DNA from 3 places in the Streptomyces sp. NPDC048352 genome. Region 2 is predicted to be linked to each of the others. Evidence: riboswitches for the same ligand, from Rfam matches in the RefSeq annotation. Region 2 holds a riboswitch; each other region holds the start of a gene.

Region 1 (5,572 bases), on a different contig from region 2:
AGCACGCACACGGTCTCGTGCTCGGCGACCTCCAGGTCGACCGTGTCGACGACCGCCCGGTCACCGAAACGGACCGAGACCCCTTCGAGCCGGAGCAGGGTCATCAGAACTCTCCCGAGGTCTTGTCGGGTCGCAGTCGCTCCAGCACCAGCAGGGACACCGCGCACACCAGCATCAGAATCGTGCTCAGGGCCATGGCCTGCCCGTAGTTCATCTCCCCGGCCCGACCCAGCAGCCGCGCGACGGCCACCGGCAGCGTCGGGCGGTCCGGCCGGGCGATGAAGACGGTTGCGCCGAACTCCCCCAGCGAGACCGCGAAGGCGAAGCCGGCCGCGATCAGCAGCGCCCGCCTCACCAGCGGCAGGTCCACCTCCCGCCAGGCCCGCAGCGGCGAGGCCCCGAGCACGGCCGCGGCCTCCCGCAGCCGGACGTCGACGGCCCGCAGCACCGGCAGCATGGTCCGTACGACGAACGGCACCCCGACCAGCGCCTGAGCCAGCGGCACCAGGATCCACGAGGTCCTGAGGTCCAGCGGCGGCTCGTCCAGGGTGATCAGGAACCCGAAGCCCACCGTCACCGCCGACACCCCGAGCGGCAGCATCAGCAGCGCGTCGAAGCCCCGTACGAAGCGTCCTCCGCGCCGGGTCAGGGCGGCGGCCGCGAGCCCGCCGACGGCCAGGGCGACGGCGGTGGCGGCGAGCGCGTACCGGAGGGAGTTCCAGACGGCCTCCAGCGGCGGCACCAGAAACGTTCCGCCGCCGGCGCCCGTCTCCTGCAGCGCCCGGTAGAAGCCGAATCCGTAGCCGCCGGGCGCGTCGAAGGACCGCTCCACGAGCACGGCCAGCGGCGCCACGATCAGCAGCACCACCGACAGCAGCACCCCGCCGAGCAGGGCGCGCTGCGCCCGGCCGTGCGGCGGGCGCGCGGTGCGGGCCGGATCCACGAGCCGCAGCGCGGTCTCCCGGCGGCGCACGGTCCGGGCGTGGACGGCGAGGACGCCGGCGATGGCCGCGAACTGGACCATCGTCAGCACGGCGGCCGTCGGCAGGTCCAGCAGCTGCGCCGTCTGCCGGTAGACCTCCACCTCCAGGGTGGAGTACGAGGGGCCGCCCAGGATCTGCACGACGCCGAAGGAGCTGAAGGTGAACAGGAACACCATCAGCGAGGCGGCGGCCACCGCCGGCGCGAGCGCGGGCAGCGTCACCCGCCGCCATGCCGCGAACCGCCCGGCGCCCAGCACCCGGGCGGCCTCCTCCTGGCGCGGGTCCAGCTGGGCCCACAGCCCGCCGACCGTCCGTACGACGACGGCGTAGTTGAAGAAGACGTGGGCGAGCAGGATCGCCCAGACGGTGGTGTCCAGCCGGACGCCCCACAGCTCGTCGAGCAGCCCGCCCCGGCCGGCCAGCGCCAGGAAGGCGCTGCCGACGACCACCGTCGGGAGCACGAACGGGACGGTGACCAGGGCCCGCAGCAGCTGCTTGCCCGGGAACTCCAGACGGGCGAAGACGTAGGCGCCGGGCAGCGCCAGCAGCAGGGTGAGGGCGGTCGAGGCGAGCGCCTGCCAGGTGGTGAACCACAGCACGCCGGCGATGTCGGGCCGGGCGAGGACCTCGCCGATCCGGCCGAACTGCCAGCCCTCGGCGGTCTTGAGCCCGCGGCCGACGATCGCGGCGACGGGATAGGCGAAGAACAGCCCGAAGAAGGCGAGCGGCACGGCCATCAGAGCGAGTCTGACGGCCGTGGCGCGCCCGCCTTCCCGGTGGCGCTCGCGTCCTACTTCACGACGAGCGAGGACCACGTCTTGACCCACTGCTCACGGTTCTTGGCGATGGCGTCGGGGGCGACCGTCTCCGGCTTCTCGACGACGACGCCGTGCTTCGTGAACAGGTCCGGCAGCTTCGCGTCCTTGAGCACCGGGTTCACGAACATCTGGAGCGGCATGTCCTCCTGGAACTTCTTGCTCACCAGGAAGTCGACGAGGGCCTTGCCGCCCTCCTCGTTCTTCGCGCCCTTCAGCAGGCCCGCGAACTCGACCTGGCGGAAGCAGGTGCCGGTGGCCACGCCCGTGGGGGCCTCGGCCGGCTGCGGCTCGGCGTAGAGGACCTCGACCGGCGGGCTGGAGGCGTAGGAGACGACCAGCGGGCGGTCCCCCTTGGCCTTCTTGCCGCCGGCGGAGCCGGAGAAGCGCTCGTTGTAGGCCTGCTCCCAGCCGTCGACGACCTCGACGCCGTTGGCCTTGAGCTTGCTCCAGTAGTCCTTCCAGCCCTCCTCGCCGTACTTGCCGACGGAGGCGAGGAGGAAGCCGAGGCCGGGCGAGGAGGTCGCGGCGTTCTCGGTGACCAGCAGGTTCTTGTACTCCGGCTTGACCAGGTCGTCCAGCGTCTGCGGCGGGGCGATCTTCTTGTCGGCGAAGTAGGCCTTGTCGTAGTTGACGCAGATGTCGCCGGAGTCGACCGGGGTGACCCGGTGCTGCTGGTCGAGGACGAACTCCGGCTTCACGCCGTCCAGGCCCTTGGCCTGGTAGGGGGTGAAGATCCCGTTGTCGAGGGCGCGCGAGAGCAGCGTGTTGTCGACGCCGAAGAAGACGTCGCCGCGCGGGGAGCCCTTGGTGAGGATCTCCTGGTTGAGGGCCGCGCCCGCGTCCCCGGACTTCAGGACCTTGACGGTGTAGCCGCTCTGCTGCTCGAACTCCTTGAGGACCGTGTCGGTCACGTTGAAGGAGTCGTGGGAGACGAGGGTGACCGTCTTGGACTTCGGCGCGTCGCTCGCGCCCGCGGCCCCGTCCTCGGCGCCGGAGCCGCCGCAGGCACTGAGGGTGGTGACGCCGAGCGCGGCCGCGAGCGTCGCGCCCGCGATCTTCCTGGTGGTGCTCACTGGTGAATTCCTCCTGGGATGACCAGGAGAAGACGCGGCCCCGCCCGGCGCTCTGTGCGAGCGGACGCCGGGCAGGGCGCAACAGCTTGAGTGGTGACCGAACTTCCTACCCCGAATGACCGGGGCGAGGTTCAGAGGGTCTGCGGATGACGGATACCGCACTCTCAGCGCTGTGGCGCTCCCCTGTCGGAATATGCAATTGGTTCGGCCACAGGGTACCCCGCGGCCGAATCAGGCCCACCGGCGACCGGAATCTAGCGTTCCGAGGCGGCGAGCTGGCCGCAGGCGCCGTCGATCTCCTGGCCGCGGGTGTCGCGTACGGTCACGGGCACGCCGTGCCGGGCGATCGCCTCGACGAAGGCCTTCTCGTCCTCGGGCCGCGAGGCGGTCCACTTCGAGCCGGGCGTCGGGTTCAGCGGGATCAGGTTGACGTGTACGCGCTTGCCCTTGAGCAGGCGCCCGAGCAGGTCGCCGCGCCAGGCCTGGTCGTTGATGTCGCGGATCAGGGCGTACTCGATGGAGATCCGGCGCCCGGACTTCTCCGCGTACTCCCAGGCCGCGTCGAGGACCTCGCGGACCTTCCAGCGGGTGTTCACGGGGACGAGGGTGTCGCGCAGCTCGTCGTCCGGGGCGTGCAGGGAGACCGCGAGGCGGCACTTGAAGCCCTCGTCGGCGAAGCGCAGCATGGCCGGGACCAGGCCGACGGTGGAGACGGTGATGCCGCGCTGCGACAGGCCCAGGCCGTCGGGCTCCGGGTCGGTGAGGCGGCGGATGGCGCCGACGACGCGCTTGTAGTTGGCGAGCGGCTCGCCCATGCCCATGAAGACGATGTTGGACAGGCGGGCCGGGCCGCCGGGGACCTCGCCGTCGCGCAGGGCGCGCATGCCGTCGACGATCTGGTGCACGATCTCGGCGGTGGAGAGGTTGCGGTCGAGGCCGGCCTGGCCGGTGGCGCAGAAGGGGCAGTTCATGCCGCAGCCGGCCTGGGAGGAGATGCACATCGTCACGCGGTCGGGGTAGCGCATCAGCACCGACTCCACGAGCGTGCCGTCGTGCAGCTTCCACAGGGTCTTGCGGGTGGTGTCGTCGTCGCACGAGATGTGCCGGACGACGTTCATCAGCTCGGGCAGCAGCTCCTGCTGGAGCTTCTCCCGCGAGCCCGCCGGGATGTCGGTCCACTCGGCCGGGTCGTGCGCGTAGCGGGCGAAGTAGTGCTGGGAGAGCTGCTTGGCCCGGAACGGCTTCTCGCCGATCGCGGCGACCGCCTCGCGGCGCTCGGCCGGGGTCATGTCGGCCAGGTGCCGGGGCGGCTTCTTCGCTCCGCGGGGCGCGACGAAGGTGAGCTCACCCGGGACGGGACGGGGGGCCATGCTGTACTCCTCAGTGCGACGGGGTGGGGGTCACCCCGCGCGTGCAGGGCCGGTCCGCGGCGCGGCCGCTGGACGGAAAAGGCGCGCCGCGTACACGCGGCGCGCCCTCCAGGATAACCCGGCCCGGGCCGGTCAGCCCGTGCCGACGAACGCCGCCAGCAGCAGCCACACCACCGGGGCGGTCGGCAGCAGCGAGTCCAGCCGGTCCATGATGCCCCCGTGGCCGGGGAGCAGCGTGCCCATGTCCTTGATGCCCAGGTCACGCTTGATCATCGACTCGCCGAGGTCGCCCAGGGTGGCGCTGACCGCGACCGCGAGGCCCAGCAGCAGGCCCTGCCACCAGGAGCCCCCGTCAATCAGGAACTCCATGCACAGGGCGCCGGCCGCCATGGCGAAGGCCACCGCTCCCACGAGCCCCTCGCGGGTCTTGCCGGGGCTGATGCGCGGCGCGAGCTTGGTCTTGCCGAAGCGCCAGCCCACCGCGTACGCGCCGGTGTCGCTGACCACCGTCAGGACCAGGAAGGTCACCACCCGCTGCGGACCGTCGTCGGGGGTGAGCAGCATCGCGACGAAGGTGGCCAGGAAGGGCACGTAGAACGCGGCGAAGACGCCCGCGGTGACGTCCTTGAGGTAGTCCTCGGGCGGTTCCGTCATCCGCCACACCAGGACGGCCAGCGCCGTGAGCGCCATGGCCACCCAGGCGCCCTCGGCCCCGCGCACGTAGCCCGCGATGATCATCGCCGCGCCGCCGACCGCGAGCGGGACCAGCGGCGCCTTGATGCCCTTCTTCTCCTGGAGCCGGGAGGTGAGCTCCCACAGGCCGACGACGACCGCGACGACGATCACGCCGACGAAGACGGCCTTGACGATGAACAGCGACGCGAAGATCACCGCGCCGAGGCCGACGCCGACCCCTATGGCGGCACGCAGGTCCCGCCCCGCGCGCTTCTTCTGCGGCGGGGGCGAGGCGTCGTGCGGGGCCGGTGAAGGCGGAGGCGGGGGGCTGGGCATGGGCTCCTGCAACGGCGTCTCGGCGCGGAACGGGGGGCCGCCCACGAAGGCGGCCCCCCGATCGCGTGCTTCCCGGTCGTCGAAGGCACGGCCGGCGGCATCGGGCACGATGGGCATGGGCGCAGTGTGCGGGCCCACCAGCGCATCGTATGCGGGACCCGCCGGAACCGGCTCCGCGGCCCAGGGAGAGTCGTTCATCAGACCTCGAGGAGCTCGGCTTCCTTGTGCTTGAGCAGCTCGTCCACCTGCGCGACGTACTTCGCGGTGGTGTCGTCGAGCTCCTTCTCGGCGCGGCGCACCTCGTCCTCGCCGGCCTC
Region 2 (5,572 bases):
GTCAGGGGGTTCCGGGGGCCGGCGGCCCCCCGTGCGGAGCCGCCGCCTCCTAGCATCGGAGCGAGGAAGAAACGGACATGGGGGCTCCCGGACACGCGTACGCACGGCGTCGCGCGCACGGGGTCACGGACGAGGAAGAGGTAGGAACATGGACGGGATCCGAGCGGTGTTCGCGGGTATGCCCTGGTGGGTCAAGTGGGTCGCCGTCCCGCTGCTGGCGCTCCTCGTTTTCGGCGGGGTGATCACCTCCATCCTCGGCGCGCTGATCTCCTTCGCCTTCAAGCTGCTCCTCTTCGTCGCCCTGGTCGGCGCCGTGGTCTTCGCGGTCAAGAAGTTCACCGGCAGCGGGTCGAAGGCTTCCTCCGGCGAGTGGTAGGAACGCGGCCCTGCCCACCCCAGGCGCCCCGGACCCCACACGTCCTGGACCCCCCCGGGCCCCGGACCGCCACGGGTCCCGACCCCAACGGGTAAGGGGATTAACCCAGGCGGGGGAACGGGCCCGGCCGGACCGCCCGTGTGCCGGGACCGGGTGGATACAGTGGCAATCCGTGCCGATCCCCGGGCGCCGACAGCAGGTACCTCCGCCCTCCACAGGCGGTCGCGTCGAAGCAGCCGCTGAGCACGACCCCCGGGAGCGACGGCACACGCGGGGGCGGCCCCCGCAGGGCGGGTCCCCCCAAGGCCCGTCGCCACGGCTGGGGGTGAGCTTTGTCATCGATTCCCAATGCCGGTGTGCCGACCCTGATCGGTTCGGTGCAGCGGGCGTTGAGACTCCTCGAAGCGGCGGGTTCCCATAGTGGGGGAGCCCCGGCGAAACAGCTGGCGCGCGAAGCCGGGCTCCCGCTCCCCACCGCGTACCACCTGCTCCGCACCCTCACGCACGAGGGCTATCTGCGCCGCGAGAGCGGTGTCTTCGTCCTCGGCGACGCGGCCGGCCGGCTTGCGGGCGGCGGACTTCAGCAGAAACGTCGCAGCATGATCCTCGACTCGCTCGCGCACTTCCGGGAGGTGGTCGGGGCCCCCGTCTACTTCGCGGTGTACCGCGAGGGTGAAATCGAAGTCGTAGGCGTCTCGGACACCCCCGCCCATCCGGCCTGCGAGGAATGGGCGGACTTCCGCGCGACCGGCCATGCCCACGCCATCGGCCAGTGCCTGCTCGGCCAGCTCGACGAGAAGACCCGCAGGGACCACTACGACCGGCACCCGGTCGAGAGCATCACGCCGTACACCGTGCGGGACGTGCACGCACTGGAGCAGCGGATCGGCTCCCTGGGGCGCATGCAGCCCGTGACCGAGCGTCAGGAATACGCCCTCGGCACGGTGTGCGCGGCCATCCCCATCACGGCCGGCGACGCCGCGGCGACCATGGCCATTTCCCTACCCGTGCACCAGGAAGCCCGATTGCCCTCTGTGATCGAACGGCTACGGAGTGAAGTAGGCGCGCTGTTGAGCACCCTCTCGTTCTCTATCAGTATCTGAAAACTCACTCCTTGTGATCTGCTTGGGCTTCCACCACCCTTGTCAAGGGGGCACTGGGGGATCATTCCGGCCACTTCCACAACAGCGGGGTAGGCAATGCGCGAGTCGGTACAGGCAGAGGTCATGATGAGCTTCCTCGTTTCCGAGGAGCTCGCGTTCCGGATCCCGGTGGAACTCCGGTACGACGCCGGGGACCCCTACGCGGTACGCCTCACCTTCCACCTTCCCGGAGACGCGCCCGTCACCTGGGCGTTCGGCCGGGAGCTGCTCCTCGACGGCATCAACAAGCCCTGCGGTGACGGCGACGTGCACATCGCGCCCGCCGGTCCGGAGGAGCTGTCCGACGTCCACATCCGGCTCCAGGTCGCGGCGGACCGAGCCCTGTTCCGGGCCGGCGCCGCACCGCTCGTCGCGTTCCTGGACCGGACCGACCGGATCGTTCCGCTCGGTCAGGAGCGCAACCTCGGCGACTTCGAGGAGAGCCTCGACCAGGCGCTCGACAAGATCCTCGCCGACTCACAGCAGAACGAGCGCAACGCGGGCTGACGAGCGCGACGGGGCGGGGGCCGCGCGGCGTCACCGTCACCGTCACCCCCCCCGGCAGCCCGCCCTTCAGCGCTTGCGCCGCCGCCGGCCCCGGCCGCCGCGGGCCGGCCCCGCGGCCGCCCCGGAGGCCCCGGCGCCGCCCGCGCCCGCCGGCCGGTCGGCCGAGACCACCAGCGCAGCCAGCGCCGTGGTCACGGGCACCGAGGCCACGAGCCCGATGGAGCCCACGAGGGTGCGAACGATCTCCTCCGCGACCAGCTCGCTGTTGGCCACCGTGCCCATGCTGCTGTCGGCGATCGAGAACAGCAGCAGCAAGGGCAGCGCGGCGCCGGCGTACGCCAGCACGAGGGTGTTGACCACCGACGCGATGTGGTCGCGGCCGATCCGGATGGCCGCCCGGTACAGGGCGCGCGGGCCCATGTCCGGGTCCGCCTGGTGGAGTTCCCATACGGCCGACGTCTGGGTGACGGTCACGTCGTCGAGCACGCCCAGCGATCCGATGATCACGCCTGCGAGCAGCAGGCCGCTCATGTCGATGTCCGGGTAGAGCCCGTGGATGAGACCGGTGTTGTCGTCCGTGTTGCCGCTCAGGAACGCCCGGCCGATGAACACCGAGCCCAGCAGCCCGATCAGCAGCAGCGAGACCAGTGTGCCGAGGACCGCCACGGAGGTCCTCGCCGTCAGCCCGTGGCACATGTAGAGCGCGATCAGCATGATCGCGCTCGCGCCGATGACGGCGACGAGCAAGGGGTTCGAGCCCTGGAGGATCGCCGGGAGGATGAAGAGCGTCAGGACGCCGAAGCTGACGACGAGCGCGATGAGGGCGAACAGTCCGCGCATCCGGCCCACCACGACGACCGCGACGGCGAAGATGCCGGCCAGCAGGGCCAGCGGGAGCTTCCGGTTCAGGTCGATCACCGAGTACTGGAGGTCCCGCGGCGCGTCCGGCGCGTAGGCGACCACCACCTCCTGGCCCTTCTCCAACTGCCGTGGCGCACCCGGCTGGACGATCTCGAAGAAGGCGCGTCCCTGCTCCGGTCCGCTGGTGACCTCGACGGTGGCCTTCTTGCACTCGCCGGTCCGGGCGGCCTGCGCCTCGCGCCCCTCGGGGGTGGAGGTGTCGCCGGTGGGGGGGACCTGCGAGGCGTTGACCGATTTGCAGTCGACCTTCGCGAGAGCGACGACCTTGCCCTGCTGCGTCTGCCGGTCGAAGCCCACCCCGGTGCGTTCGTGGGCGGGGGCGCCGCCGGGCCAGAGCACGGCCATGCCGACGAACACGGCTGCGGCGAAGGGGATCAGTACGGCGGCGATCACCTTGCGCAGGTGCTTGGAGACCGGAGCCGCCGGGCCGTGGCCGTGGGAATGCCCGTGGGAGGAGTCGGCCGCGTGCCGGTGGGACGCATGCCCGTGGCCGGTGTGGCCCGAGGGATCTGTGGGCTCGTGGGGAGGCTGCGGCGAGGTCGTCACCGGCAGATCATCGCAAGAGATGAGGGGGCCCACTGTTCAGCACGCCACACACGACGCTAACGTGGGGGCTACTTTGCACAACGCGGGAGCTCGGAGCACCGGGCTGAGAGGGCGCTGATCACCGTACGCGCAGGAGAATGCGTACGGGAGGAGGCTGCGTCGACCGCCGAACCTGTTACCGGGTAATGCCGGCGTAGGGAGATCAGGTCTCATGACCATTCAGGACGCACGCACGCCTGCCGTCAGCCAGGACGCCGACGGCCAGACCGAGCGCCAGCCCGGCTGGCACAAGGGATACCTGGCGGGCTCCCGCCCGGACATCCGGGTGCCGGTCCGCCAGGTCCACCTCACCAACGGCAAGGACGTCACGCTCTACGACACGTCCGGGCCGTACACCGACCCGCAGATCGAGACCGACGTGCGCCGGGGCCTGCCCCCGCTGCGCGAGAACTGGATCATCGGCCGCGGGGACACCGAGGAGTACGCGGGCCGCCCGGTCCGCCCCGAGGACGACGGCATCAAGCACACCTCCCCGCGCGGGGGCCTCAAGAACCTCGACGCGGTCTTCCCGGGCCGTCCGCGCCAGCCCCGCAGGGGCCGTGGAGGCGCCGCCGTCACGCAGCTCGCGTACGCCCGCCGGGGCGAGGTCACCCCGGAGATGGAGTACGTGGCGATCCGCGAGAACGTCTCCCCGGAGGTCGTGCGCGAGGAGATCGCCGCCGGCCGCGCGGTGCTCCCGGCGAACGTGAACCACCCGGAGATCGAGCCGATGATCATCGGCAAGAAGTTCCTGGTGAAGGTCAACGCCAACATCGGCAACTCCGCCGTCACCTCCTCCATCGAGGAGGAGGTCGACAAGATGACCTGGGCGACCAAGTGGGGCGCCGACACGGTCATGGACCTCTCCACGGGCCGCAACATCCACACCACCCGCGAGTGGGTCCTGCGCAACTCCCCCGTGCCGATCGGCACCGTGCCGCTCTACCAGGCGCTGGAGAAGGTCGACGGCAGGGCCGAGGACCTGACCTGGGAGATCTACAAGGACACGGTCATCGAGCAGGCCGAGCAGGGCGTCGACTACATGACCGTCCACGCCGGCGTGCTGCTCCCCTACGTGCCGCTGACCGCCCGCCGCAAGACCGGCATCGTCTCGCGCGGCGGCTCGATCATGGCCGCCTGGTGCCTGGCGCACCACAAGGAGAACTTCCTCTACACGAACTTCGAGGAGCTCTGCGAGATCCTCGCGGCGTACGACGTCACCTACTCGCTGGGTGACGGCCTGCGCCCCGGCTCCATCGCGGACGCCAACGACGCGGCGCAGTTCGCCGAGCTGAAGACGCTGGGCGAGCTGAACACCATCGCCAAGCGCCACAACGTGCAGACCATGATCGAGGGCCCGGGCCACGTCCCGATGCACAAGATCAAGGAGAACATCGACCTCCAGCAGGAGATCTGCGAGGAGGCGCCGTTCTACACGCTCGGCCCGCTGACCACGGACGTCGCGCCCGCGTACGACCACATCACCTCGGGCATCGGCGCCGCGATGATCGCCTGGTGGGGCACGGCGATGCTCTGCTACGTCACGCCCAAGGAGCACCTGGGCCTGCCGAACCGGGACGACGTGAAGACCGGCGTCATCACGTACAAGATCGCGGCACACGCGGCGGACCTGGCCAAGGGCCACCCCGGTGCCCAGGAGTGGGACGACGCCCTGTCGGACGCGCGCTTCGAGTTCCGCTGGGAGGACCAGTTCAACCTGGCCCTCGACCCGGACACGGCCCGCGAGTTCCACGACGAGACCCTCCCCGCGGAGCCGGCCAAGACCGCGCACTTCTGCTCCATGTGCGGTCCGAAGTTCTGCTCGATGAAGATCTCGCAGGACATCCGCCGCGAGCACGGCGGTGACCTGAAGGCCGACGAGATCGAGGCGGGCATGGCGGAGAAGTCCGCCGAGTTCGCGGCCTCGGGCAACCGGGTCTACCTGCCGCTGGCCGACTGACCCCGGGACCGGACACCGATCCGGGCCCCGGACCCGGACACGGGCCGGCCCGCGACCTCATGGGGGGAGTCGCGGGCCGGC
Region 3 (5,572 bases), on a different contig from region 2:
TCATCGTGGAAACCGATGCCGTCTCTTGGCAAGGACACAAGCTCTTCCAGCACTTGGTGAAGGGACTCAGACCACAGCACGGCTACTTCGACCTGAACGTCCATACCCTCTGGGCACTCCTGGCTGCCCGTCCCAGCCTCCTGAAGACGGCCACTTCCACCGTCCGAGACCTGCGGGCCCGGATGCCCGTGCTGTTGGATGGCACCGAGCCCTCGACCAGAGCGCGTCGCGAGCTCGAAGGCATTCGGTACGCGATCCGCCTCGCTGGGGCGTGAGAAGGAGACAGACGTGGCTGACGACCTGTCCACGGTGGCCCACTTCCTCTATGAAACCGGCACGCTCAAGAACGCACGCCGTACGGGCTGGTGGATGGCCGGCGTCAACAATCCCGAGAGCGTGGCCGAGCACTCCTGGCGCACATCCTTGATCGCTTCCGTCATCGCGAAGCTGGAGGGAGCCGACCCAGCCCGCGCCGCCTTCCTCGCCGTGTGGCACGACACGCAGGAATCCCGCAGCGGGGATGTGAACCACCTGGGCAAGAGGTACTCCCCGTCCGCCGATCCCACGGAGATCACAGCGGACCAGACGGCAGGCATGCCCGACCTCCTCGCCGCGACCATCCAGGATCTCGTCGCGGAATACGAGGCCAAAGAGACACCCGAATCGATCTGCGCCCGCGACGCAGACAAGCTTGAGTGCATGCTCCAGGGCATCGAGTACAAAGCCCAGGGCTACGCCAACGCACAACGCTGGATCGACAACAGCCGCAGTCGGCTGACCACCGAAACCGCCCAGCGCCTCGCCGACGAACTCCTCGCCCAAGGCGCCCTGGACTGGCTCCGCGCAGCCATGGGGGAACAGCCCTGACCCTCGCCAAGGCCCCATCAGGCCCGGACGGCCGTCAGTCGCCGGGTCCGAGGAGCGCGTAGCGATCTGACGCGCCTGTCGGCTTCCCGCCTCTCCCTGATCAACGTTTGGTGCAGGTAGCGGCCCCAGACGGCCGTCGGACGCCAAGCCGGGAGGAGCGCGTAGTGATCTGCTGCGCCTGGGGGCTCCGCAGGGGGATGTGGTCGGTGTTTCGTGCAGGTACCCGGGCCCCTGGCGCTGGCCAGGCCATGGGCGGGCCCGGATGCCCGGGAGGCCATGCCCCCGGCCCCTCGCCTCGTCCCTGAGAGACCCGCTCCTCGGACCTGTCCCTGGTGACCGTTCTTTTGGGGGGTTCCCGGCAGTCTTTCGGCTTTCCGGGGCGGGGCGGTCGGTCAAGGGTTGAGCGCAGCGAAATCGCGTAGCGACGCGACGAAGGAGCGCCCTTGAGGGACCGGCCCGACACGGAATGACGATGGGACTGACGGGAAACCCCCGAACCGGCTGTGATGCCGCCCGAGGGGATCCCGCTCCCCGGCCCACCCACCCGCACCCGGGGGCGGGTGGGCAGCCACCGACCGGCCCCCACCCCCTCGAGGGGGAGAGAGCGGGCCCGCGCCGCAAGCCTCGTACCCCCGCCCCTCAGAACGCCGGACGTTCCGGGTCCAGCGCAGCCCGCCCCTCCGCCGGGGACGAGGCTTCGGCGAAGCGGCGTTGGGGGATGCGGCCCGCGCGGTGGGCCAGGCGGCCCGCCGAGACGGCGTCCCGCATCGCCGCCGCCATCAGGACCGGCTGCTGCGCACGCGTCACCGCCGAGGCCAGCATCACCCCCGCGCAGCCCAGCTCCATCGCCAGGGCCGCGTCCGACGCCGTGCCCGCGCCCGCGTCGAGGATCACCGGGACCCCGGCGCGCTCGACGATCAGCTCGAAGTTGTGCGGGTTCCGGATGCCCATGCCCGAGCCGATCGGCGACCCCAGCGGCATGATCGCCGCGCAGCCCACGTCCTCCAGCTTCCGGGCGAGGACCGGGTCGTCGTTCGTGTACGGCAGCACCGTGAAGCCCTCGTCGACCAGGACCTCGGCGGCGTCCAGCAGCTCGACGCCGTCGGGCAGCAGGGTGCGCTCGTCCGCGACGACCTCCAGCTTGATCCAGTCCGTGCCGAGCGCCTCCCGCGCCAGCCGGGCCGTGAGCACGGCTTCGCCGGCCGTGAAGCAGCCCGCCGTGTTGGGCAGGACGGCGATGCCCAGCTTGGACAGGACGGACAGGACCGAGCCCTGCACCGTCGGGTCCAGGCGGCGCATGGCGACCGTGGTCAGCTCGGTGCCGGAGGCGACCAGGGCGCGTTCCAGGACGTCCAGGCTCGGGGCCCCGCCGGTGCCCATGATCAGCCGGGAGGAGAAGGTCCGGCCGCCCAGGGTGAAGACGTCGTCAGCCATCGCGCTCAGCCTCCCTGGACCGCGGTGAGGATCTCGATCCGGTCGCCCTCGTCCACCGGCGTCGCCGGCCACTGGCCGCGCGGGACGACGGTCTCGTTGAGTGCGGCGGCGACGCCGGAGGGCGCGGTGGTGAGGGTGGCGACCACCGCGTCGAGGGTGGTGCCGGCCGCGACCTCGCGCGGCTCGCCGTTGACGGAGATGGTCATGCGAAAGACTCCTGACGCGTGGGGGAGAACCGGCGCGGGGTGAAGGGGCGGGCGATCTCCGGCACGGCGCCGGTGGCCAGCAGCTCCGCCATCACGTCGCCGGTGAGCGGGGTCAGCAGCACCCCGTTGCGGTAGTGCCCGGTGGCCAGGTGCAGGCCGGGCAGCTCGGTCGGGCCGAGCAGCGGGGCGTTGTCGGGGGAGCCGGGGCGCAGGCCCGCCCGGGTCTCGACCAGCGGGAGCTCGGTGATGCCGGGTACCAGCTCGTGGGCGTCGCGCAGCAGCTCGTACACGCCGCCGGCGGTGACCGTGGTGTCCCAGCCGAGTTCCTCGCTGGTGGCTCCGACGACGAGTTCGCCGTTCTCGCGGGGCACGAGGTAGACGTGGCTGCCGCGCACGACGGCCCGTACCGTCCGGGACAGGAACGGCGCGTACGCGGCGGGCACCGCGAGCCGCAGCACCTGTCCCTTCACCGGCCGTACGGGCGGGCGGGCCTCGTCCGGTACGCCGGCCAGCCGGCCGCTGAGCGAGCCCGCGGCCAGCACCACCTGGTCGGCGCGCAGCCGCGTGCCGTCGTCGAGCAGCGCCCCGGCCGCCCGGTCGGCGGTGACGAGGAGCCGCTCCGCGCGCGCCCGGTGGATCGCGACGCCCGCCCGCTCGCAGGCGGCCAGCAGCGCCGCCGCGAGCCGGCGCGGATCGACCTGGTGGTCCCCGTCGACGCGCAGCCCGCCGCGTACCCCGGGGGCCAGCATCGGCTCAAGGCGGCGGCACTCGCGGCCGGTGAGCCACTGCGACTCCAGGCCGCAGCGGCGCTGGAGGGCGTGCAGTTCCCGCAGGTGGAGGCGGTCGTCGGCGTCGAGGGCGACGGCGAGGGTGCCGCAGGCCCGGTAGCCGAGGTCCATGCCGCCGCTGGCTTCCGTGAGCTCGGCGGCGAACTCGGGGTAGCGGGCGGCGGAGGCGACGTTGAGGCCGAGCAGGGTCTCCTCGCCGTAGTGCAGCTCGGTGACGGCGGCCAGCATGCCGGCCGCGACGCGGGCGGCTCCGCCGCCGGGGTCCGGGTCGGCCAGGGCGGTGCGCAGCCCGCGCCGAGCCGCCCGCCAGGCCGTGACCAGGCCGATGATGCCGCCCCCGATGACGAGGACGTCGGATCCCCCGCCGGATCCGTTACGGGATGAGTGCATGGGCGTCCAGCCCCTCCCTTCGCCGGCATGACCCGGATCAGGTTCGTACGGTCGGAGGCCGGCCAGCCTCCCTCTCAGCCCGGTCCGCCCGGGCTCCCGCGATAGGTACGGTGGCCAGACTAAACCCCGGGGCCGCAGCCGGGTAAGGCTGCCTCCCCGGCGCCGGCGTCCCGCTTCCGGCGCCCCCTATTCCTGACGGGCCGTCAGTTCACTAGGGTGGGCACGTGAGTGAGCAGACGGAACAGACGAAGCCCGGCGTCGTGATCACCGGCGCCGGAATGGCCGGCGTGCAGACCGCCGTGGCCCTGCGGGAACAGGGCTACGAAGGCCCCGTGACCCTGCTGGGCGCCGAACCCCACCAGCCCTACGACCGGCCCCCGCTGTCCAAGGCGGTGCTGCTCGGCAAGGCCGAGGACTCCGCGTTCGAGGTGGACTTCGAGGGGCTGCGCATCGACCTGCGCCTCGGCACCGAGGTCACCGGGCTGCGGGCGGCGGACCGCGAGGTCGACACCGAGTCCGGCCCGGTCCCGTACGAGGCCCTCGTGCTGGCCACCGGCGCCCGGCCGCTGACCCTGCCCGGCACCGAGGGGGTCCCGGGGGTCCACCTGCTGCGCACCCTCGACGACGCCGCCCGGCTGCGCCCCGTGCTGGCCGCGGCCCCGGCGACCGTGGTCGTCGGCGCCGGCTGGATCGGCGCCGAGTTCGCCACGGCGGCCCGCGAGGCCGGCTGCGCCGTGACGGTGGTCGAGGCTGCGGACCGGGTGCTGCCGGGCGCCCTGCCCGCCGAGGTCGCCGCCCCGATGGCCCGGTGGTACAGCGAAGCCGGCGCCGCCCTGCTCACCGGGGCCAGGGTCGCCGGGATCGAGGAGGGCCGGGTCCTGCTGGCGGACGGCCGCGAGCTGCCCGCCGGGGCCGTCGTCGTCGGCATCGGCGCCCGGCCCGCCACCGACTGGCTCGCCGGCACCGGCGTCGAGCTCGGCCCCGACGGCTCCGTCACCGCGGACGCCCACCTGCGCACCTCCCTGCCGGACGTCTACGCGGTCGGCGACTGCTCCTCCTTCCCCTCGGCCCGCTACGGGACGAGGCTGCTGGTCCACCACTGGGACAACGCCCTCCAGGGGCCCCGGACCGTCGCGGCGAACATCCTCGCCGGGGAGCCCGTCCAGGCCTACGACCCGGTGCCGTACTTCTGGTCCGAGCAGTTCGGCCGCTTCGTCCAGTACGCCGGCCACCACGGCGGGGCCGACACGCTGCTGTGGCGCGGCGACCCGGCCGGTCCCGCCTGGTCGGTGTGCTGGCTGCGCGGGGGCGCGCTGACCGCCGTCCTGGCCGTGGGCCGCCCCCGGGACCTGGCCCAGGGCCGCCGGCTGATCGAGACCGCCGCGCCCCTCGACCCGGCCAAGGTCGCGGACCCGGCCGTTCCGCTGAAATCGGCCCTGGCCTGACGGCTGCCGGGGCCGGGCCCGACGGCTGCCCGGCCCCGGACGGACGCCTCCCGGACCCGGACGGACGGGGCCGGGTACCGGCTGCCCGTCCGAAGTGGCAGGCTTGTGCCCGTGACCGAGATTGACGCAAAGATCGATGCCCTAGTCCCCTCCTGGCTGTACCTCCCCGACATCGCGGAGATGCTCGACATCGAGGTGACCCGGGTCCGCCAGATGGTCAAGGAAGGGCAGCTGATCGCCGTACGCCGGGGCGAGAACCGCGCCCTGCAGGTTCCGGCGCAGTTCATCGACGGAGACAAGGTCGTCAAGGGGCTCGTCGGACTGCTGACCGTGCTGCGCGACGACCGCTTCTCCGACGAGGAGATGCTGGAGTGGCTGTTCACCGAGGATCCGACCCTGCCCGGCACCCCCGTGCAGGCGCTGCGCGAGAATCGCGGCACGG

Evidence for each region. A riboswitch is a leader RNA that binds a small molecule or an ion and turns the genes downstream of it on or off. The one in region 2 is predicted to bind thiamine pyrophosphate.
Region 1: another riboswitch for thiamine pyrophosphate. It lies ahead of AB0D45_RS03050 (thiamine ABC transporter substrate-binding protein); the one in region 2 lies ahead of thiC (phosphomethylpyrimidine synthase ThiC).
Region 3: another riboswitch for thiamine pyrophosphate. It lies ahead of thiO (glycine oxidase ThiO); the one in region 2 lies ahead of thiC (phosphomethylpyrimidine synthase ThiC).

Annotation. Positions count from the first base shown of each region.
Region 1 covers NZ_JBEZKZ010000003.1:125,910-131,481, forward strand. The annotation lists gene AB0D45_RS03040 (ABC transporter ATP-binding protein) at 1-104, opposite strand, end outside; gene AB0D45_RS03045 (iron ABC transporter permease) at 104-1,720, opposite strand; gene AB0D45_RS03050 (thiamine ABC transporter substrate-binding protein) at 1,774-2,874, opposite strand; TPP riboswitch at 2,960-3,069, opposite strand; gene rlmN (23S rRNA (adenine(2503)-C(2))-methyltransferase RlmN) at 3,129-4,244, opposite strand; gene AB0D45_RS03060 (phosphatidate cytidylyltransferase) at 4,377-5,453, opposite strand; gene frr (ribosome recycling factor) at 5,453-5,572, opposite strand, start outside.
Region 2 covers NZ_JBEZKZ010000002.1:113,372-118,943, reverse strand. The annotation lists gene AB0D45_RS01750 (DUF5326 family protein) at 158-376, shown strand; gene AB0D45_RS01745 (helix-turn-helix domain-containing protein) at 733-1,479, shown strand; gene AB0D45_RS01740 (SsgA family sporulation/cell division regulator) at 1,576-2,025, shown strand; gene AB0D45_RS01735 (YibE/F family protein) at 2,092-3,525, opposite strand; TPP riboswitch at 3,565-3,709, shown strand; gene thiC (phosphomethylpyrimidine synthase ThiC) at 3,704-5,491, shown strand.
Region 3 covers NZ_JBEZKZ010000113.1:166-5,737, reverse strand. The annotation lists gene AB0D45_RS32745 (helix-turn-helix transcriptional regulator) at 1-275, shown strand, start outside; gene AB0D45_RS32740 (HD domain-containing protein) at 289-867, shown strand; gene AB0D45_RS32735 (thiazole synthase) at 1,507-2,301, opposite strand; gene thiS (sulfur carrier protein ThiS) at 2,307-2,507, opposite strand; gene thiO (glycine oxidase ThiO) at 2,504-3,685, opposite strand; TPP riboswitch at 3,683-3,795, opposite strand; gene AB0D45_RS32720 (FAD-dependent oxidoreductase) at 3,910-5,130, shown strand; gene AB0D45_RS32715 (Rv2175c family DNA-binding protein) at 5,242-5,572, shown strand, end outside.